One region of the Rhodopseudomonas sp. P1 genome, then DNA from elsewhere that is predicted to be linked to it. Evidence: predicted binding sites of a transcription regulator. Region 1 holds the regulator's gene; each other region holds the start of a gene.
What was found. Region 1 encodes PhoB, which activates phosphate uptake and scavenging genes when phosphate is short. Its sites were predicted from a motif close to TGTCATNNANCTGTCAT; they were not measured.
Positions count from the first base shown of each region.

Region 1 (7,085 bases):
TGCCGATGGTGATCGCCGCGCCGCTCTGCTTGATCCAGTCGCGCAGCGCCTTGCTGGGCGACAGCTGCGGCGGGGTGGCGATGTTGAGCTTGAAGTCGAAGCGCTGCGCGGCGTGAGCGAACGACGCCAGCACGTTGTTGTCGTCGCCGGTCCAGGCGATGGTGCGCCCCTTGATCGGGCCGCGATGCTCCTCGAACGTCATCACGTCGGCCATCACCTGGCACGGATGCGACTTGCGGGTCAGGCCGTTGATCACAGGCACGGTGGCGTTGGCGGCGAGCTCCAGCAGCGCCTCGTGATTGAGGATGCGGATCATGATGATGTCGACGAAGCGCGACAGCACCCGCGCGGTGTCGGCGATGGTTTCGCCGCGGCCGAGCTGCATCTCGGCGCCGGTCAGCATGATCGACTCGCCGCCGAGCTGGCGCATGCCGACGTCGAACGACACCCGCGTCCGGGTCGACGGCTTGTCGAAGATCATCGCCAGCGTCTTGCCGGCCAGCGGCTTGTCGGCATCGGCGTTCGCCTTGCGCTTCGCCTTCATGGCGACCGCAGCGGCCAGCATGTTGCGGAGCTCGGAGGTCGGCAGTTCGGTCAGATCGAGGAAGTGCCGCGGCGTGTTGCTGGAGCTGCTCATCACACCGCCTCCTTCTGCGCCGCCTGCCCGGCAAGCGTGACGCAGGCGCGCTCCAGTCGCCCGATCGCTTCGTCGAGTTCGGCCTCGCTGACGATCAGCGGCGGCAGCAGACGCACGACGTTGTCGCCGGCGCCGACGGTGAGCAGCTTCTCGGCCCGCAGCGCCGCGATCAGCTCGGGCGACGGCACCACCGCCTTGAGGCCGAGCAGCAAGCCTTCGCCGCGGATTTCGCTGACGACGCGCGGATGCCGATCGACGACGCCGGCGAGCTTCTGTTTCAGCAGCAGTGACATCTTCTTGACGTGGTCGAAGAAGCCCGGCTGCAGCATGATATCGAGCACCGCGTTGGCGGCCGCGACGGCCAGCGGATTGCCGCCGAAGGTCGAACCGTGCGCGCCCGGCGCCATGCCCTTCGCGGCTTCCGCGGTCGACAGGCAGGCGCCAATCGGAAAGCCACCGCCGAGCGCTTTGGCCAGCGACATCAAATCCGGCGCGACGCCGACCCGCTTATAGGCGAACAGTTCGCCAGTGCGGCCCATGCCGGTCTGGACTTCGTCGAAGATCAGCAGCAGGCCGTGCGCGTCGCACAGCTCACGCAGGCCGCGGAAGAACGCCAGCTCCGGCGAGCGCACGCCGCCCTCGCCCTGCAGCGGCTCGATCAGGATCGCGGCGGTGGTCGGACCGATCGCGGCCTTGACCGCATCGAGGTCACCGAGCGGCAACTGATCGAAACCGTCGAGCGGCTTGCCGTAGCCTTCCAGGTACTTTGCCGCGCCGGTAGCGGCGAGCGTGCCGAGCGTGCGGCCGTGGAACGCGCCTTCGAAAGTAATCACCCGGGTGCGCTCGGGCTCGCCCTTGGAGAAGTGGTAGTGCCGCGCCATCTTCAGCGCGCACTCGACCGCTTCAGCACCCGAATTGCAGAAGAACACCTTGTCGGCAAAGCTCTGTTCGCACAGCCGCGCCGCCAGCTTCTCGCCGTCCGGGCTCTTGAACAGGTTGGACATGTGCCACAGTTTGGTCGCCTGCTGCTGCAAGGCTTCGACCAGATGCGGATGGCAATGGCCGAGCGCGTTGACGGCGACGCCGCTGGTGAAGTCGAGGTAGCGCTCGCCATCAGTTCCGTGCAGCCAGACACCTTCGCCGCGCTCGAACGCGACATCCGCTCTGGCGAAAACCGGGAGGAGATGGGACGTTGAAGCGCTCTGAGACATGGCCGATCCGATCGGAAAATAGCGGGCCGCCGGCCGGCCGCGTCACGCGCATGACACGAACGCAGTCTGGGACAACGTACCCCGGAAACGAAACGTGCCGCCTTTCCAGGCGGCACGTGGGATTATTCTAGAAGCGTCGAACTCACTGTCAACACGGAGCTTCGACGAAGTGCTGCCGGAAAGCAGCACTCGCGCTGTTTGTTGTGGCTTCGCGGACTCACTCACAGGAGAAGGTGTGGACGCACCGGGTCGGACTCTTGCGCGCGAGTCACGGCATATTGTAGCCTTTTGACTGTCGGGTACGACATCTCGTGCGCGGTTTGTAATCCATTTCGAGTTCTCGGATGAGGCGTAACGCCGGGGCGGCAAGGGTCGTCCGGCGAGCGCTAAGGGATTCTGACAGCTGAGATTTTGACGACCTCACAGCCGCGGTTCCGCGCCGCCCTTCGGCGCCCGCGGCAGGAAGGGATAGAACTATGACGGCATTGACCTGGACCGACGAGCGCGTCGAGCAGTTGAAGAAATTGTGGGAGGGCGGGCTGTCGGCGAGTCAAATTGCCGCCGAGCTTGGCAACGTTACCCGCAATGCCGTGATCGGCAAGGTCCACCGCCTCGGCCTGTCGGGCCGGGCCAAGAGCCCCACGTCGGCAGCGCCGCGGCCGCGCAAGGCGCGCCCGGTGCAGCAGATGATGAGGGTGACCCGCCCGGTGGCGCGCGGCAACACCGCGCTGGCGCACGCTTTCGAAGTGGAAGCCGAGCCCGATCCGATCGCCTTCGACAACGTGGTTCCGATGAACCAGCGGCTGTCGCTGCTGGAACTCAACGAAGCCACCTGCCACTGGCCGGTCGGCGACCCGTCGAGCCCGGAATTCTTCTTCTGCGGCGGCAAGTCGCTGCCGGGCCTGCCCTACTGCGCGCATCACTCGCGCATCGCCTATCAGCCGGTCGGCGATCGCCGCCGCGCAGCTCCCAAGACCACGCGCTAGACTGACGCCGCCTGCCCGAGGCCGCGGCAAACCGCGCGTGCAGCGCAGGGCTGCGCCATCCCTCCAAACTGTCATCGCCCGCAAAAGCGGGCGACCCAGTATTCCAGAGCGTCGGTTACTTCCCCCCACTCACTGCAATACTGGATCCTCCGCCTTCGCGGAGAATGACGCTGCTATGTTGGGCTGAGGCCGCAGCTGAACGATTGCAAAAGCGATAGAGTCGACAAACGCCGCCATCGCGTCGTTCCCACGTGTCGCTAAATCACGCTCGCGGTCATCGTGATTTGAAACGAGTGTCTTGGTGGGCACGCTTCGCTTTGCCCACCCGACGTCGCAAACCTGCTAACAACTACGACGGGCTGCCTTCGACCTTGGCGAAGCGGTCGTCGAGCGCGTAGCCGGCGCCGCGGACGGTGCGGATCGGGTCCTGCTCGCGACCGATATTGAGCAGCTTGCGCAGGCGGCCGATGTGCACGTCGACGGTGCGCTCATCGATATAGATGTCGCGCCCCCAGACGCCGTCGAGCAGCTGCTCGCGGCTGAACACCCGGCCCGGGTGCTCCAGGAAGAATTCGAGCAGGCGATACTCGGTCGGGCCGAGATCGATCGGCCGGCCGGACCGCGCCACCCGGCGCTTGTCGCGATCGAGTTCGAGATCACCATACGCCAGCACGGTGGCGAGCCGCTCCGGCGCAGCACGGCGCAGCAGGCCCTTCACCCGCGCCAGCAGCTCCGGCACCGAGAACGGCTTGACGATGTAATCGTCCGCCCCGGTGGCGAGCCCGCGGACGCGCTCGCTTTCCTCGCCGCGCGCGGTGAGCATGATGATCGGCAGTTGCTTGGTGTCGTTGCGCGCCCGCAGGCGGCGGCACAGTTCGATGCCGGACAGGCCCGGCAGCATCCAGTCCAGGACCACGAGATCCGGAATCCGCTCCTTCATCCGGGTGTCGGCGTCGTCGCCGCGTGCGACGGTCTCGACCTCGTAACCTTCTGATTCCAGATTGTATCGCAGCAGCGTCGTCAGCGCTTCCTCGTCTTCAACTACCAGAATGCGCGCAGCCATCGTCGTCCTCGTCTCAGTGTCGTCTCGATCCGTCCCATGGCGCCGGCCCGGCGGGCCGGCCGCCAGAGCAGCGTCAGTTGCCAGGCGTCGCGTTGGCGAAGGTGGTCATGTCGCCCTTCGGACGCTTGTCCATGATCTGCTGGCCTTCGATCATGTAGAACACCGTCTCGGCGATGTTGGTCGCATGATCGCCGATCCGCTCGATGTTCTTGGCGCAGAACATCAGGTGAATGCAGAACGAGATGTTGCGCGGATCTTCCATCATGTAGGTGAGCAGCTCGCGGAACAGCGAGGTGCAGATCGCGTCGACTTCCTCGTCGCCGTTCCACACCACCATCGCGGCCGGCAGATCGTGCGCCGTATAGGCATCGAGCACCGCCTTGACCTGCGATTGCACGAGGTCGGTCATGTGCTCGAGGCCACGGATCAGCTTCAGCGGATGGAAGTCGCTGTCGATCGCATTGACGCGCTTGGCGATGTTCTTCGACAGATCGCCGATCCGCTCGAGGTCGGTGGCGACGCGCATCGCGCCGACGATTTCGCGCAGGTCGATCGCCATCGGCTGGCGCCGCGCGATGGTCAGCACCGCGCGCTCTTCGATACTCCGCTGCATCTGGTCGATCTCGGCATCGGCCGCGACCACGCGGGAGGCCAGCGCGACGTCGCGCCGGATCAGCGCATCGACCGAGTCGACGATCTGACGCTCGGCCAGGCCGCCCATCTCCGCAACCAGCCGGGTCAGATCCTGCAGGTCGCCGTCGAACGCCTTGGTGGTATGTTCGAATCCCATATCCGTGCTCCTCGCCCGCCGCGTCAGCCGAACCGGCCGGTGATGTAGTCCTGGGTGCGCCGATCGCTCGGCGAGGTGAAGATCTTGTTGGTCGGGCCGAACTCGATCAGCTCGCCGAGATACATGAAGGCGGTCGACTCCGACACGCGCGCCGCCTGCTGCATGTTATGGGTCACGATCGCGATGGTGTATTGTTCCTTCAGCTCGTCGATCAGCTCTTCGATCTTGGCAGTGGAGATCGGGTCGAGCGCCGAGCACGGCTCGTCGAACAGGATCACTTCCGGCCGCACCGCGATGGTGCGGGCAATGCACAGCCGCTGCTGCTGACCGCCCGACAGGCTGAGGCCGGAGGCATTGAGCTTGTCTTTGACTTCGTTCCACAGCGCCGCGCCGCGCAGCGCCTTCTCGACACGTCCGTCCATCTCCGACTTCGAGATCTTCTCGTACAGCCGGACGCCGAACGCGATGTTCTCATAGATCGTCATCGGGAACGGGGTCGGCTTCTGGAACACCATGCCGACCCGCGCGCGCAGCAGGTTGAGGTCGAGCTTGGGGTCGAGGATGTTGGTGTTGTCGAGCAGCACCTGCCCCTCGGCGCGCTGCCCCGGATACAGATCATACATCCGGTTGAAGATGCGCAGCAGGGTCGACTTGCCGCAGCCCGACGGACCGATGAACGCGGTGACGCGGTTGGTGGCGAGCGCCAGATTGATGTGCTTCAGCGCGTGGTTCTGACCGTAGTAGAAGTTGAGGTCGCGTACGGTCACCTTGGCCGGGCCGTCCGGCTGGGCGCCGATCGGCGGCATCGCGGACGGAACGCTGGTGGCGATCGAGATCTCGGTCATTTCGTGGTCCTCTCGGCGCCGATGATGCGCGCGCCAATGTTCAGGGCAAGCACGGTCAGGGTGATCAGCAGCGCGCCGGTCCAGGCGAGCTGCTTCCAGTAAGCGTAGGGGCTCTGGACGAAGTTGTTGATGGTCACCGGCAGGTTGGCCATCGTCTTGGTCAGATCCAGGCTGAAGAACTGGTTGCTGAGCGCGGTGAACAGCAGCGGCGCGGTCTCGCCGGCGACACGGGCGGTCGCCAGCAGGATGCCGGTGATCAGACCGGCGCGGGCGGCGCGATAGGCGATCCGGCGGATCACCAGCGAGCGCGGCAGGCCGAGCGCCGAGGCGGCTTCGCGCAGCGAGCTCGGCACCAGCAGCAGCATGTCTTCGGTGGTGCGCACCACCACCGGGATCACGATCACCGCCAGCGCCAGCGCGCCGGCGAGCGCCGAGAACCGACCCATGGTCACCACCACCGCGCCGTAGATGAACAGGCCGATGATGATCGAGGGGGCGCTGAGCAGGATGTCGTTGATGAAGCGGATCACCGAGGTCAGCTTGTCGTACTTGCCGTATTCGGCCAGATACGTGCCGGCGAACAGCCCGAGCGGCGCGCCGATTCCGACGCCCAGAATGGTCATCAGCACCGAGCCGACGATCGCGTTCAGAAGACCGCCCTCGCTCGAGCCGGGCGGCGGCGTGTTCTGGGTGAACACTTCGAGATTGAGGCCGGCAAGGCCGTTCCAGAACAGCGTGAACAGGATCAGCGCCAGCCAGGTGACGCCGAACAGCGCCGCCCCCGAGCACAGCACCTTGATCACCAGGTCGTTGCGGTGACGCCGCTTGTAGATCGGGTTGTCGAGATGGATCGGCGACATCTTACTTGCCCGCCTTCAGTTCGAGCCGCAGCAACAGCAGCCGGGCGGCCGCCAGCACCAGGAAGGTCAGAATGAACAGCAGCAGGCCGAGCAGGATCAGGCCTGACTGATGCAGGCCATCGCTCTCGGCGAATTCTGAGGCGATCGCCGCCGAGATCGTGGTGCCGGGCGCGAAGATCGAGCCGGAGATCCGGAACGAGTTGCCGATGATGAAGGTCACCGCCATGGTTTCGCCGAGCGCACGGCCGAGCGCCAGCATCACGCCGCCGATCACGCCGACCCGGGTGTACGGGATCACGACGCTGCGGACGACTTCCCAGGTGGTGCAGCCGACGCCGTAGGCGGCTTCCTTCAGCACCGGCGGCACGGTCTTGAACACGTCGACCGAGATCGCGGTGATGAACGGCAGTACCATGATGGCGAGGATCAGCGAGGCGTTGAACAGGCTGAGATAGGACGGCGGACCGGCGAAGATATCGCCCAGCACCGGCACGCCTTCGAACAGCGCGATCATCGCCGGCTGGAAGTGATAGGCCAGGAACGGGCCGAGCACGAAGAAGCCCCACATGCCATAGATGATCGACGGAATGCCGGCGAGCAGTTCGATGGCGAGGCCGATCGGGCGGCGCAGCCACATCGGGCAAAGCTCGGTGAGGAAGATCGCGATGCCGAGGCCGACCGGGATCGCGATCA
Region 1 covers NZ_CP088006.1:5,246,177-5,253,261, forward strand. Annotated here, with positions in the region: gene argF (ornithine carbamoyltransferase) at 1-637, opposite strand, end outside; gene LRC39_RS24250 (aspartate aminotransferase family protein) at 637-1,848, opposite strand; gene LRC39_RS24255 (GcrA family cell cycle regulator) at 2,325-2,834, shown strand; gene phoB (phosphate regulon transcriptional regulator PhoB) at 3,184-3,897, opposite strand; gene phoU (phosphate signaling complex protein PhoU) at 3,971-4,687, opposite strand; gene pstB (phosphate ABC transporter ATP-binding protein PstB) at 4,711-5,532, opposite strand; gene pstA (phosphate ABC transporter permease PstA) at 5,529-6,392, opposite strand; gene pstC (phosphate ABC transporter permease subunit PstC) at 6,394-7,085, opposite strand, start outside.

Region 2 (7,085 bases), 2.5 Mb from region 1:
CGATCGTCAGGACGTGCTTCAACGTTGGTTGCAGCGTCGGGCCGGCAGCTTCGCAGCGCATCTCGCGGCTCGGCAGGCGGCGGCACTGGATGTATTTGTTGCCGTCCCAGATCGTCGCGTAGCCGACCTTTTTGGCCCGGACGATGCTGGTGATGTTCTGCAGCGCGGCGTCGATCCGATCGACCGCAGCCTCTTCGGCGTGCCCCGGCGCTGCCGTCACGCCCAAGGTCATCAGCAGGGTGATCGCGGCTGCAAATCGAGCCGTCTGCTGCCTCATGATTTCCTCCGCTCACTCCGGCCGGCACAGCGGCTCTGCCCGTTTGGGAACATAGAGTGAACGAAGGAGTTATAGAGTCAACCTTAGGTTGATACCGAAAGTGATTGCGCTCACCCCCAGCTACGCAGCCGCCGGAGCTGCGGCGTCTTCTTGTGCTGATGGTCGGCCATCCGGCCGAGCAGCGTATCGAGCTCGGTGATCCCCTTGAACAGATACGGGCCCTTGTTCAGCATCACGCATTCGGCGCGTGCCGCCATCGCGGCGTCGGTCATTTCGCCCCGCGACGGCGTGCCTTTCTTCACCAGATGTTCGAGCACCTGGGTGGCCCAGATCACCGGGACATGGGCGGCTTCGCCGATCCACAGGATCTCTTCCTGCATTTCGGCGAGCCGGGCGAAGCCGATCTCGACCGCCAGATCGCCGCGCGCGATCATCACCGCGGTCGGCTGGCGGCCGGCGGCCTGGACCAGAATGTCCGGCAGGTGCGCGACCGCATCTGGCGTCTCGATCTTCAGCACCAGCGACAGCTTGTGCCAGTCGTCGGGCCGGCGTTCGGCGAGCGCAGCCTGCAGCATCTTCACGTCGCCGACCGACTGCACGAACGAGAACTCGACGCCGTCGGCATGGGCGGCGACGAAATCGAGGTCGGCGCGGTCCTTGGCGGTGAGCGCCGGGATGTCGAGCGGCGTATCCGGGAAGTTCAGGCCTTTCTCCGGCTTCAGCCGGAAGCCGGTGTCGGCGGTGGCGGTGACGCGGCCGACGAGACCCCACGCCGTCTTGCGCTCGATCCGGACGCACAGTTTGCCGTCGTCGACGAACACCCGGGCGCCGACGGCGGCGCGGGTCAGCGGATCGGGCAAGGTGCATTCCACCGCGAAATGCTCGTCGTCGAGATCAATCCGCTCGAATTCGCCCTGCGCCACGATCGCCACCAGATCGCCGGTGACGATGCGGTCGCGGCCGTCGGGCGTGCGCGCGGCGCCGGTCCGGATCTTGGGGCCGGCAATATCCATCAGCACCTTCATCCGACGCCCGGTCGCCTCCTCTGCGACATGGAGGTGATTGATCATCCGCTGCCAGGCGGCGGCATCGTCGTGGGCGCAGTTGATCCGCACTGCCTCGACGCCGCGCTCGGCGAGCCGCAGCATGAAGGTCGGATCGTCGGCGGCTTCGGACGGGCAGGTGACCAGCAGGGCGGAGTGGCGGGCGCCCGACAGCGGTCCGAACAGCTCGGCGCTGCGGCTGGCGAGATCGTGCTCGCCGGCGAAGAACTGCTTCGACGACGGCCGCAGCATGTCCGGCTCGCCCGCCAGCGCCGCCAGGGTGGCGCGCACCGCGAGCAGCGTCGGCATCACCCGGCTTTCGAGCCGGCCGAGCGAGGACAGCCCCAGCGCCATCAGGGCGTGCTGCAGCGGGCGCAGATCGTGGTGACGCAGCGCCAGATAGTGGGCGAGGTTGGCGGCGCTGGGGCCGAAGCCGGGACGATGGATCTGATCCGCCCAGCCGGCCAGCCGCTCGCGGCTGCCTTCGTCGATCTCGGTGATCAGCGTGTCGAGCTTGTGCTTGAGGCGGAGGATTTCGGTCGACATCGCAGGCATCTCACGGGTTTGGGCGGCATAGAGAACCGCATTCCACCCGCTCTAGGAGCGCTGGATGAAACCGATGTGACAGGTGCCGTTCCGCAGCCTCAGACTTTCTTCCCAGCTTCTTTCGCGAGTTCATGCACAGCGCGGCCATCGCGCTTGACGGCTGATGGGTGGGCGGCCTGAATGCGAGTCGATTGCTTTCAATCTTGCGGAGCCTGCGCGTGCCCACCATCCTCTATGGCATCAAGAACTGCGACACGATGAAGAAGGCGCGGACCTGGCTCGATGGCCACAGCGTCAGCTACACGTTCCACGACTACAAGACCGCGGGCATCGACCGGGAGCATCTCGAGCGCTGGGCGAAGCAGGCCGGCTGGGAGACGCTGCTCAATCGCGCCGGCACCACCTTCCGCAAGCTGCCCGAGGCGGACAAAGAGGGGCTGACCGAAGCTAAGGCGATCGCGCTAATGCTGGCGCAGCCGTCGATGATCAAGCGTCCGGTGCTGGAGCACGGCCGTAAGCTGCTGGTCGGCTTCCGCCCGGAAGCCTATGCCGAGGTGTTCGATTAGGGCTTGAACCTGACCAGGGATATTGCATTCTTAATCGTATGACGAACAAACGGCACGCCGAGACGGGGCGATTCATTCGGTACGTACCTCCCGCACGGTCGCGCGAGGAAGCGACGAAGGTCACCCTGTTGCAGCCCAAGCAGCGACCGAGTTCCGCTTCCCTGAAGGACATCCGCAAGGCGGTGCGCGAAGTGCATGGCGCGAAAGCTAAGTAAGCAGTCCGCCGACTACGACGACAGCGTCTTCGTCAACTGCCCGTTCGATTCCCAATACAAGCCTCTCTTCAACGCGATCGTCTTCACCGTCATTCTGTGCGGATTTCGCGCAAGATGCGCCCTTGAGATCGATGACGGCAGCCAGCCGCGGATCGAGAAGATCTTCTCGATCATCGAGCGTTGCCGTTTCGGAATTCACGATCTTTCCCGAACCGAGCTCGACGACCACTCCCAACTACCGCGGTTCAACATGCCGCTCGAACTCGGCATGTTCCTAGGTGTGAAGCGGTGCGGCGGACGGGTGCAGCGGCAGAAGACGTGCCTGGTGCTCGACACCGAGCGCTATCGCTACCAGAAATTCATGTCCGACATTGCCGGCCAGGATATCCAGGCTCATGGCGGCGAGCAGAAACGCGCCATTGCGGCGGTCCGGAACTGGTTGCGGACGGCGTCCGGCCGGACTCTTCCCGGCGGCGCCGAGGTGTTTCGCAGGTATCAGTTGTTCGAAACGGCCCTGCCGCAGGTTTGTCGTCATGCCGAACTCGACCCTACGGAATTGACCTTCGCCGACTTCGTCAGCCTGGCAGTCGAATGGCTGAAGGTCGATCTGCCGGCCGCCGGCCCATAGCTCGCGGTAGTGGATGCCGTCTTTTTCGCTGCCCAGCTTTGCATCTTGCACAAGGCTCGCGAATAGCGGCATAGTCGGGCCAGAAAGACGGGCCGGGCGCCAACGGCGCTCCGAGCACCGGCTCCAAAAAAGAAGACATCGGACGTCTGCGCCGGCACCGCCTGCGTTCGATGGGGGGAAGTTGCTTGGCCGATGATATCATCCTCGAAACCAATGGATTGACGAAGGAATTCGCCGGCTTCTTTGCCGTGCGGGACGTCAACCTGCGGGTCCGCCGTGGTCACATTCATGCACTGATCGGTCCGAACGGGGCCGGGAAGACCACGTGCTTCAATCTGCTCACCAAGTTCCTGCGACCGTCCGCCGGGCAGATCCTGTACAATGGGCAGGACATCACCGCGATGGCGCCGGCCGACGTGGCGCGGCTCGGCTTGGTGCGCTCCTTCCAGATCTCGGCGGTGTTCCCGCATCTGACCGCGCTCGAGAACGTGCGGGTGGCGCTGCAGCGGCAGCACGGGTCGTCGTTCGATTTCTGGCGCTCCAAGAGCGTGCTCGACAAGTACAACCACCGGGCGCGGGAACTGCTCGATGACGTCGGGCTGAGCGAGTTCGCCGACACGCCCGCGGTCGAGATGGCTTACGGCCGCAAGCGTGCGCTGGAGATCGCCACCACGCTGGCGCTCGATCCGGAGATGATGCTGCTCGATGAGCCGATGGCCGGCATGGGGCACGAGGACATCGACAAGATCGCGGCGCTGATCAAGCGGATCTCGGCCAAGTACACGATCCTGATGGTCGAGCACAATTTGAGCGTTGTCGCCAATCTGTCGGACGTCATCACCGTCCTGACCCGCGGTCAGGTGCTGGCGGAAGGCAACTACACCGACCTGACCCAGGATCAGCGGGTCAAGGAAGCCTATCTCGGAGCGGGCCATGGTTGAGGCGACCACAATGGAACGGCCCGCAAAGTCGGCTGCCGGCGCAGCGATGCTGAGCGTGCGCGATCTGCAGGCGTGGTACGGCGAATCCCACATTCTGCACGGCATGAATTTCGACGTCCGCGAAGGCGAGGTGGTGACGCTGCTCGGCCGCAATGGCGCCGGCAAGACCACCACGCTGAAGGCGGTGATGGGGATCGTCGGCAAGCGCAGCGGCACCATCACGTTCGACGGCACCGACATCAGCCGGGCGTCGTCGGACAAGATCGCCCGCCGCGGCATCGCGTTCTGCCCCGAGGAGCGCGGCATCTTCGCCAGCCTCGACGTGCGCGAAAACCTGATGCTGCCGCCGCAGGTTCGCCCCGGCGGGCTGTCGCTCGATCAGATCTTCGAACTGTTCCCGAACCTGCGCGAGCGGCTGAAGAGCCAGGGCACCAAGCTCTCGGGCGGCGAACAGCAGATGCTGGCGATCGCCCGCATCCTGCGCACCGGGGCGCGGTTCCTGATGCTGGACGAGCCGACCGAAGGTCTGGCGCCGGTGATCATCCAGCAGATCGGCCACACCATCGCGCGGCTGAAGAAGCAGGGCTTCACCATTCTCTTGGTTGAGCAGAACTTCCGCTTCGCCGCCACGGTGGCCGATCGCTACTACGTGGTCGAGCACGGCAAGATCATCGACGGCTTCGCCAATTCCGAGCTCGAAGCCAACATGGACAAGCTTCACACCTATCTCGGCGTCTGACGGCGGGACCGGTGACCTCCACGAAAGACTGAGAGCAAGATGGATATCAACGTCCCCGCTCTGTTGGCGCAGCTTCTGGTCGGCCTGATCAACGGCTCGTTCTATGCGCTGCTCAGCCTCGGCCTTGCCGTGATCTTCGGCATGCTCAACATCATCAACTTCGCGCACGGCGCGTTGTATATGATGGGCGCTTTCTGCGCGTATTTCCTGCTCAACCTGCTCGGCCTGAACTATTGGTGGGCACTGATTTTGTCGCCGATCATCGTCGGCCTGTTCGGTATGGTGATGGAGCGCACGCTGCTGCAATGGCTGTCCGGGCTCGATCACCTGTACGGCCTGCTGCTGACCTTCGGCGTGGCGCTGATCATCCAGGGCGTGTTCCAGAACTATTTCGGCTCGTCCGGCCTGCCTTATGCGATCCCCGAACAGCTGCGCGGCGCGATCAATCTCGGCTTTATGTATCTGCCGGTGTATCGCGGCTGGGTGGTGGTGTTCTCGCTGGTGGTGTGCCTGCTTACCTGGTTCCTGATCGAGCGCACACGGCTCGGCGCGTACCTGCGCGCCGCCACGGAGAACCCGACACTGGTGCGGGCGTTCGGCATCAACGTGCCGCGGATGATCACGCTGACCTACGGACTCGGCGTCGGGCTGGCGGCGCTGGCCGGCGTGCTGTCGGCGCCGATCAACCAGGTCCGGCCGCTGATGGGCGCCGATCTGATCATCGTGGTGTTCGCGGTGGTGGTGATCGGCGGCATGGGCTCGATCATGGGCTCGATCATCACCGGCTTCACCCTCGGCGTGATCGAGGGCTTGACCAAGTATTTCTACCCCGAGGCCTCCAACACCGTGGTGTTCGTGCTGATGGTGCTGGTGTTGCTGGTGAAACCCTCGGGCCTGACTGGACGGGCAACCTGACATGACCACGATTACGCAGAATTCCGTCCCGACCACGACCCGCCGCCCGGTGCGCGACGAGATGATCGCGTTCGGCATCATGACCGCGCTGCTGGTGGTGGTGCCGTTCACCGGCGTCTATCCGTTCTTCGTGATGCAGGGACTGTGCTTCGCGCTGCTCGCCTGCGCCTTCAATCTGCTGATCGGCTATGGCGGCCTGCTGTCGTTCGGCCACGCGATGTTTCTCGGCACCGCCGGCTACGTCAGCGGCCATGCGCTGAAGGTGTGGGGACTGCCGCCGGAACTGGCGATCATCGCCGGCACCGGCGCCTCGTTCGCGCTGGCTGTGGTCACCGGGCTGATCGCGATCCGCCGCCAAGGCATCTATTTTGCGATGATCACGCTGGCGCTGTCGCAGCTGTTGTACTTCATCTATCTGCAGGCGCCGTTCACCCATGGCGAAGACGGCATCCAGGGCATTCCGCAGGGCAAGCTGTTCGGCTTCATCGACCTGTCCAACGCCACCACGCTGTATTTCGTGGTGCTGGCGGGCTTCCTGCTCGGCTTCCTGATCATCTACCGGGCGATCAACTCGCCGTTCGGCGAAGTACTGAAGGCGATCCGCGAGAACGAGCCGCGGGCGATCTCGCTCGGCTACAAGACCGACCAGTACAAGCTGCTGGCGTTCATCCTGTCGGGCACGCTGGCCGGCTTTGCCGGCGCGCTGAAAGTTTTCGTGGCGCAGAATGCCTCGCTGACCGACGTGCACTGGTCGATGTCCGGCGAAATCGTGCTGATGACGCTGGTCGGCGGCCTCGGGACGGTGTTTGGCCCGGTGGTCGGCGCCTTCGTGATCATCGCCATGCAGCAATACCTTGCGGGCTTCGGCCAATGGGTCACGGTGATCCAGGGCGTGATCTTCGTCGCCTGCGTGCTGACCTTCCGCCGCGGCATCGTCGGCGAGATCGGGCACCTGTTCAAACGCTCGCTATAACGGCGAGGCGAGGGCAGAGGGAAAGCAAGCGCCGCAAAGGGCGCTGGTCTTCTGGCTCGCGGGCCTCGTTAGACCGCTGTCAGAAACAAGAATCGCCGCGTGGCTGAGCCGCGCGGCGGTTTTCTGTTGGGGCGGCTCTAATTCCGCAGGCGTTACGCCTGCGGCGGCGTCTCGTGTCGCACCTTGTGCTCCAGCGGCAATTCGGCTTCGCCTTCGGCGTGATGCTCCCGCCGAGGATGCGC
Region 2 covers NZ_CP088006.1:2,468,582-2,475,666, forward strand. Annotated here, with positions in the region: gene LRC39_RS11475 (hypothetical protein) at 1-277, opposite strand, end outside; gene LRC39_RS11480 (pyruvate kinase) at 388-1,866, opposite strand; gene LRC39_RS11485 (ArsC family reductase) at 2,085-2,432, shown strand; gene LRC39_RS11490 (hypothetical protein) at 2,628-3,275, shown strand; gene LRC39_RS11495 (ABC transporter ATP-binding protein) at 3,461-4,216, shown strand; gene LRC39_RS11500 (ABC transporter ATP-binding protein) at 4,209-4,955, shown strand; gene LRC39_RS11505 (branched-chain amino acid ABC transporter permease) at 4,995-5,870, shown strand; gene LRC39_RS11510 (branched-chain amino acid ABC transporter permease) at 5,872-6,843, shown strand; gene LRC39_RS11515 (DUF4407 domain-containing protein) at 6,996-7,085, opposite strand, start outside.
Region 2: a site for PhoB is predicted at 1,931-1,947, ahead of LRC39_RS11480 (pyruvate kinase). Genes of this name have one in related genera too.

Region 3 (7,085 bases), 830 kb from region 1:
AATTTCACAGCGTAGATGCAGGAAGTGATCGGCGCGCAGCAGCTGCGCGTCGCGCGCCGTCGAGATCGCGCCGGCCAGCACGATCGCCTGGCCATCCACCTCCTCGGCACCTTCCTCGCGCCACACCCGGAGCGAGTCGAGCACCGTGGTGATGCCGCAGGTTGCGAGCTGACCGTCGTAGGACACCACGGCGGCGACCGGATTCCACTGCACTTTCGGCCGCGGCGTGTAGTGCGCCTCGAGATGATCGGTGTGCAGCTCGACGAGGCCGGGCATCACCAGATCGCCTTGCATGTCCTTGGCGCCGTTCGGCGCGTCGCCTTCGCCGATTTCCGCAATCACCCCGTCGGCGATCGCGACCCAGCCGTGTTCGATCACCCGGTCGGCCAGCACCAGCCGGGCATTGCCCAGCACCATCTCCTGCGAATTGTTCATGGTCTCGTTCATTCCATTGGTCATGCGGCGGCGGCAAACGAGGTGACGTCGACGATGCGGTCCGCGATGATCTCACGGATCTCGTCGTCGTGCACGATGGCGATGATCGCGGCGCCCTGCGCCTTGGTCTCCGCGATCAGCTCGACCACCACGGCGCGATTCTTGGCGTCGAGCGACGCGGTCGGCTCGTCGAGCAGCAGGATCGGCGTGTGCGAGATGAAGCCGCGGGCGATGTTGACGCGCTGTTGTTCGCCGCCCGAGAACGTCGCCGGCGGCAGCGTCCACAGCCGCTCCGGAATGTTCAGCCGGCGCAGCAGCACGCCGGCCTGTTCGCGCGCCGCCTCCCGGGCCGTGCCCTGCACGATCAGCGGCTCGGCCACGACGTCGAGCGCCGCGACGCGGGGGACGGCGCGCAAAAACTGGCTGACGTAACCGATGCTGCCGCGGCGCGCGGCGAGGATCTGCCGCGGCTGCGCGGTGGCGATGTCGAGCGTATCACCCTCATGGGCAATCCGGATCGCGCCGGAGTCGCAACGATAATTGCCGAAGATCATTTTCAGGATCGACGATTTGCCCGCGCCGGAGGGGCCGGACAGCACGACGCATTCGCCGGGTTGAACCTGGAAGCTGACGCCCCGCACCACCGGCAGCGTCACGCCGCCCTGCAGATGCATGACGAAACTCTTCTGGGCGTTGTCGACGACGAGAGCGGGAGTTTGGGTCATGGTCATCACGCCGGAAGGATCGAGGAGACGAGCAGTTGCGTATAGGGTTCGCGCGGATCGTCGAGCACCTGGTCGGTCAGCCCGGTCTCGATGACGCGGCCTGATTTCATCACCAGGATGCGGTGCGACAGCAGCCGCGCCACCGCGAGATCGTGGGTGACGACGATCGCGGCGAGCCCAAGTTCGGCCACCAGGCTGCGGACCAGATCAAGCAGCCGCGCCTGCACCGAGACGTCCAGTCCCCCGGTCGGCTCGTCCATGAAGACGAGGCGCGGATCGGTGACGAGGTTGCGGGCGATCTGCAGCCGCTGCCGCATGCCGCCGGAATAAGTGCGCGGCGCATCGTCGATGCGGCCGGTGTCGATTTCGACGCGCTCCAGCCAGTCGCTGGCGACGCTACGGATCTTGCCGTAGTGATTCCAGCCGACCGCCATCAGCCGTTCACCGACATTGGCGCCGGCCGAGACCGCCATGCGCAGGCCCTGCGCCGGGTCCTGATGCACGAAGCCCCAATCGGTGCGCAGCAGCAGCCGGCGTTCGGCTTCGCCGAGTTCGGCGAGATCGCGCAAGATGCCGTCGCGCATCCGGTAGGACACGCGACCGGCGCTCGGCGTCATCTGTCCCGACAGCATCTGTAGCAGGGTCGATTTGCCGGATCCGGATTCGCCGACGATCGCCAGCACTTCGCCGGGGAAGAGCTCGAACGACACGGCGCGACAGGCATCGATCCGGCCGTAGCGTTTCGACAGGCCATCGGCGATCAGCAGCGGCTGATCGGCCGCGGTGAAGGCGCCCGGTGCGGCGGACGAGATGCGGTCAAGCATGGACGCTCTCCATCGGTGCGGTTTCGCTGCCGGTGTGGCCCTGGGCGCGGCGGCCTTCGCAATAATCGGTGTCGGAGCACACGAACATCCGGGTGCCGGCGTTATCGGTGACGATCTCGTCGAGATAGGAATCGTCGGCGCCGCACAGCGCGCAGCAGCCGTCCTGGCGATACCGCGTGAACGGATGGTCCTCGAAATCCAGCGACACCACCTGGGTATAGGGCGGGATTGCGTAGATCCGCTTTTCGCGGCCGGCGCCGAATAGTTGCAGCGCCGGACAATTGTCCATCTTCGGATTGTCGAATTTTGGTGTCGGCGACGGATCCATCACGTAGCGGCCGGCGACCTTCACCGGGTAGGCGTAGGCGGTGGCGATGTGGCCGAACTTGGCGATGTCTTCGTACAGCTTGACGTGCATCAGGCCGTATTCGGCGAGCGCGTGCATCCGCCGCGTCTCGGTTTCGCGCGGTTCGAGATAGCGCAGCGGTTCGGGGATCGGCACCTGATACACCAGCACCTGGCCCTCGTGCAGCGGCGTCTCTGGAATCCGGTGCCGAGTCTGGATCACGCTCGCGTCCGGCGTCGACGTGGTGGTGGCGACGCCGGCGGTCTTGGCGAAGAACTTGCGGATCGAGATCGCGTTCGTGGTGTCGTCGCTGCCCTGGTCGATCACCTTCAGCGTATCGTCCGGGCCGAGGATCGACGCCGTCACCTGCACGCCGCCGGTGCCCCAACCATAAGGCATCGGCATCTCGCGGCTGGCGAACGGCACCTGATAGCCGGGGATCGCGATCGCTTTCAGGATCGCGCGGCGGATCATCCGCTTGGTCTGCTCGTCGAGATAAGCGAAGTTGTAAGTCGCCTCGGTCATTCCGCAGCCTCGCGCAGCTCGGGTTGGTCCTGGTTGAATTCGGCGCGCAGCTTGCGCAGCAGGCCGAGCTCGGACTGGAAATCGACGTAGTGCGGCAGCTTCAGATGCTCGACGAAGCCGGTCGCCTGGACGTTGTCGGAATGCGACAGCACGAACTCCTCGTCCTGCGCCGGCGCCTTGATGTCCTCGCCGAGTTCTTGCGCGCGCAGCGCGCGATCGACCAAGGCCATCGACATCGCCTTGCGCTCGCTCTGGCCGAAGGCGAGGCCGTAGCCTCGGGTGAAGCGCGGCGCCTCGGTCGCCGAGCCTTTGAACTGATTGACCATCTGGCACTCGGTCAGCGCCACGCTGCCGAGCGGCACCGCGAAGCCGGCGTCTTCTGCCTCGAAGAACACCTCGACTTCGCCGAAACGGATCTCGCCGGCGAACGGATGGTTGCGGCCGTAGCCGCGCTGGGTGGAATAGCCGAGTGCCAGCAGAAAGCCCTCGTCGGCGCGGGCGAGGTTCTGCAGCCGCAGGTCGCGTCCGGCTGGAAAATTCAGCGGCTCACGGGTGAGGTCGCCCACGGCTGCGTCGTCCGCGGCAACCGGTGACTCTTCGATCAGGCCGTCCTGGCGCAGGATGTCGGTCACCCGTGGCGTCGGTGCGTCACTGGCTTCCGCTGTCGCCGGCTCGGCCGGATCGCCGCCTTCGGCGAGCTGCGGATCGAGCAGCCGGTGGGTGTAGTCGAAGGTCGGGCCGAGGATCTGGCCGCCCGGAATGTCCTTGAAGGTCGAGGAAATGCGCCGCCGGACCGCCATTGCGCCGGTGTCGACCGGCTCGGACGAACCGAACCGCGGCAGCGTGGCGCGGAATGCCCGCACCAGGAAGATCGCTTCGATCAGATCGCCGCGCGCCTGCTTGATCGCCAGCGCCGCCAGCTCGCGGTCGTACAGCGAGCCTTCGCTCATCACCCGATCGACGCCGAGCGCGAGCTGTTCGGAAATCTGGTCGAGCGTCAGCTCCGGCACGTTACGCTTCCCGCGACGGGCATCGGCGAGCAGCCGGTGGGCATTGTCGATGGCGCGTTCGCCGCCTTTGACTGCGACATACATCGGTCAGCTCCCTTGGCTGAGGCGCGTGGTACGCGGGATCGCCACCACCTGGTCGCCGTTCACCAGCACCACGTCGAAGCCGCGCGGAAACAGCGCTGCGTTGATATTCAGGCGATCGAACAGGTCGACCGGCTGCAGCGATGCCTGCAGCAGCGCCTCGCCGTCGATGCCTGGACCGTGCAGCCGGAAGCTGGCGCCGGAGCCGAGCGCCTGCACTTGAATAATGAGTGTGGTCGACCGGTCCGGATATTCCGGCGTGCCGACCGCGAACCGCTCGAGCGGCAGCAACACTGAGCCGTCCCCGATCAGCGCGAACGCCGCGGAGGAGGGATCGCCGGTCAGCGGCGCACCGGTGTGAAACTTCAGCCACTGCGCCACGGTGCCGTCCGCCGCGATCGTCTCGTCGAGCCAGATCGGCGTGTCGTGATCGAACAGCGTCAGCGCCAGTGCGGCGCTGCCGTGCATCAGCGGCGCCGGTGTGCCGGCTTCGACGCTGATGCGTTGGATGCGGCCGGGCCGCGCCATCGCTTTCATCACGGCGCGGAAGGTCGATTGCGCCCCGAGCACCTTGTCGGCAAAGCCGGCGGCAAGTTCGGTGGTGGTCATGGTCAGCCCTCGCCTCGCACCAGCGTGTAGAAATCGACCTTGGTGGCAGCCGTCTGGGCCGCCTTTTCGGCGCGAGCGGCTTCCACCTCGGTTCGCAGCGGCGCGATCACCTCGGCCTCGACCGCAGCCGAATAGTCCGCCGATTGCAGCAGCGCGTCGCACAGCGCGATCAGCTTCGCCTTGGTCCGATCTCGGCCCAGCGTGTAGCCGAGCCCGACCTCGCCGCTGGCGAGCCGCACCGCAGCGCGCGACACCGTCGCCTCGCCGACATTGAAGGCGGCGCCATCGCCGCCGATCCGGCCGCGCAGCATCACCAGTCCCTGTTCCGGCTCACGGAGCAGCGTGAAGGCCGGCGGCGCCAGGGCGCCGACGCGCGCGTCGATCGCTGCGGTATCCGACGCAGCCAACACCGCCATCGCGGCGCGGCGCCGCGCGATCGCAGCTTGTTCGGGGAGGTTCGTGGTTTCGGCGTGCATCGCCATTGCCCAGTTCAAGTTGTCTATGTTAATAGACAACTTGATAGAGGCACAATGTGAAAACTCGATGACGACGAATTCCGTGGCGATGATCACGAAAGCGTTCCGGTCATGACCGCCGAAGCACTCTCTTCAGGCGTCGCGCTGTGGCGTCAGGTCGCCGACGGCATCGAGCTGGCAATTGCCGACGGCCGCTATCTGCCCGGCGGCAAGCTGCCGGGGGAGACCGAGATTGCCGAGAACTACGGCGTCAACCGCCACACCGTGCGGCGGGCGCTCGCGGCGCTGGCGGAGCGTGGATTGGTGCGCGCCGAGCGTGGCAGCGGCACCTTCGTCCGCAGCCGGCGGATCGCTTATCCGCTGCGCACCCGGACGCGGTTTTCCGAAATCATCAATGCAGGAGGGCGCGAGCCGCGCGGTCAATTGATCGCCGCGGAGCGCGAGGCCGCGACCGGCGCGTTGGCCGGCCAGCTCGATCTCGACATCGGCGCGCCACTGTTCCGGATCGAGGCGCTGCGATCGGCGGATGGCGTGCCGATCAGTCGCGGCACGACCTGGCTGTCGGCGGTGCGATTTCCCGATGCGCCCAAGGTGTTCGCGGCGAAACGCTCGATGACCAAGGTGCTGGCGCATTACGGCATCAGCGACTATCGCCGGCTGTCGACCCGGATCACCGCCTCGGTGGTCGATGCCGCCGATGCGGCGCGGCTCGATCTCGCGGCCGGACGGCCGGTGCTGGTGGTGGAGAGTATCGACGTCGCTGCCGACGGCACACCGCTGCTGACCTCCCGCGCCCGCTTCGCCGCTGAGCGGGTCGAGTTCGTGATCGAGCCGGATTAGCCGGCGTTGAGGCCGCGATGACTATCCGCCATTGCCGGTGGCGAGCACGATGGCGGCATTGATGGCGATGCTGACGATCATCAGCGCGCCGAGCAGCAAGCTCGAGCGCCACGCCTTCTGCGCCCGGACGGTGGCCCTGCGATTCCGCCCGCTATAAATCGCACCCTGGCTGTACATGCTCGATCCTCCGTGTCGTTCGGGACTTGCCGAACGCAACGGAAAGATCGGCCGATCGGCATAAAGGATCGAGAGGCCGACGACTGCGTTCTGATAGGGGCGACATAAAGAAATGGGTCGGGATCGATCCGCACGCGCATCAGTGGCTATCCAACCGCCTTTCGGCCGATGATCGCGAAGCGCAGCTTGCTGGAGATCCAGTCGATCGCTGCCACGGTGACCAGGATCATCAGGATCAGGAACGACACCTTCTGCCACTCCAGCACGCGGATCTGCTCGGCGAGCTGCAATCCGATGCCGCCGGCGCCGACGATGCCGATGATGGTGGCGGAGCGCGTGTTGGATTCGAAGAAGTACAGCACCTGGCTGGCCAGGATCGGGACCACCTGCGGCAACATGCCGAAGCGGACGCTGTGGACGTGCGAGCCGCCGGTCGCCTTGACGCCTTCGCTCGCCTTTTCGTCGGCGGCCTCGAAGGCCTCCGAGAACAGCTTGCCGAAATTGCCGAAGTCCGAGCACATCACCGCCAGAATCCCGGCGAACGGGCCGAGCCCGACGACGCCGACCCAGATCAGCGCCCAGATCAGCGTGTCGACGCCGCGCACTGCGTCGAGCAGGCGCCGTGTCAGCAATTGCAGCGGGCGGATGCGTAGCACGTTGCGCGCCGCCAGGAACGACACTGGAAACGCCAGCAATGCACCGCCGAGCGTGCCGAGAAAGGCGATCGCCAGCGTTTCGCCCATCGCGTGCAGATAGACTTGCGCGAGCTGCCACGATCCCGGATCGGGTGGCAGCATCAGGCCGAGAAATTCGATCAGACGGCCGATGCCGCTGAATAACCTGTCAAACGGGATCTCGAGACGGATCAGGCCAAACACGAAGATGGCCGCGGCCAATGTCAGGCCGCCGATCAGCTTGGCGCGGTTGATCCAGTTGGGACGGAAGTGTTCGGGAAAGCGGGCGGCGATGCCGGCTTCGTCGCCGAAGCTCAGGGTGCGGCGGGCGGTGCTCATCGTCGCTCCTGGCCGATCAGGCGG
Region 3 covers NZ_CP088006.1:755,438-762,522, forward strand. Annotated here, with positions in the region: gene LRC39_RS03545 (alpha-D-ribose 1-methylphosphonate 5-triphosphate diphosphatase) at 1-447, opposite strand, end outside; gene phnL (phosphonate C-P lyase system protein PhnL) at 456-1,166, opposite strand; gene phnK (phosphonate C-P lyase system protein PhnK) at 1,166-1,984, opposite strand; gene LRC39_RS03560 (alpha-D-ribose 1-methylphosphonate 5-phosphate C-P-lyase PhnJ) at 1,977-2,855, opposite strand; gene LRC39_RS03565 (carbon-phosphorus lyase complex subunit PhnI) at 2,852-3,949, opposite strand; gene phnH (phosphonate C-P lyase system protein PhnH) at 3,953-4,555, opposite strand; gene phnG (phosphonate C-P lyase system protein PhnG) at 4,558-5,031, opposite strand; gene phnF (phosphonate metabolism transcriptional regulator PhnF) at 5,143-5,871, shown strand; gene LRC39_RS03585 (hypothetical protein) at 5,893-6,048, opposite strand; gene phnE (phosphonate ABC transporter, permease protein PhnE) at 6,195-7,061, opposite strand; gene phnE (phosphonate ABC transporter, permease protein PhnE) at 7,058-7,085, opposite strand, start outside.
Region 3: a site for PhoB is predicted at 5,088-5,104, ahead of phnF (phosphonate metabolism transcriptional regulator PhnF). Genes of this name have one in related genera too.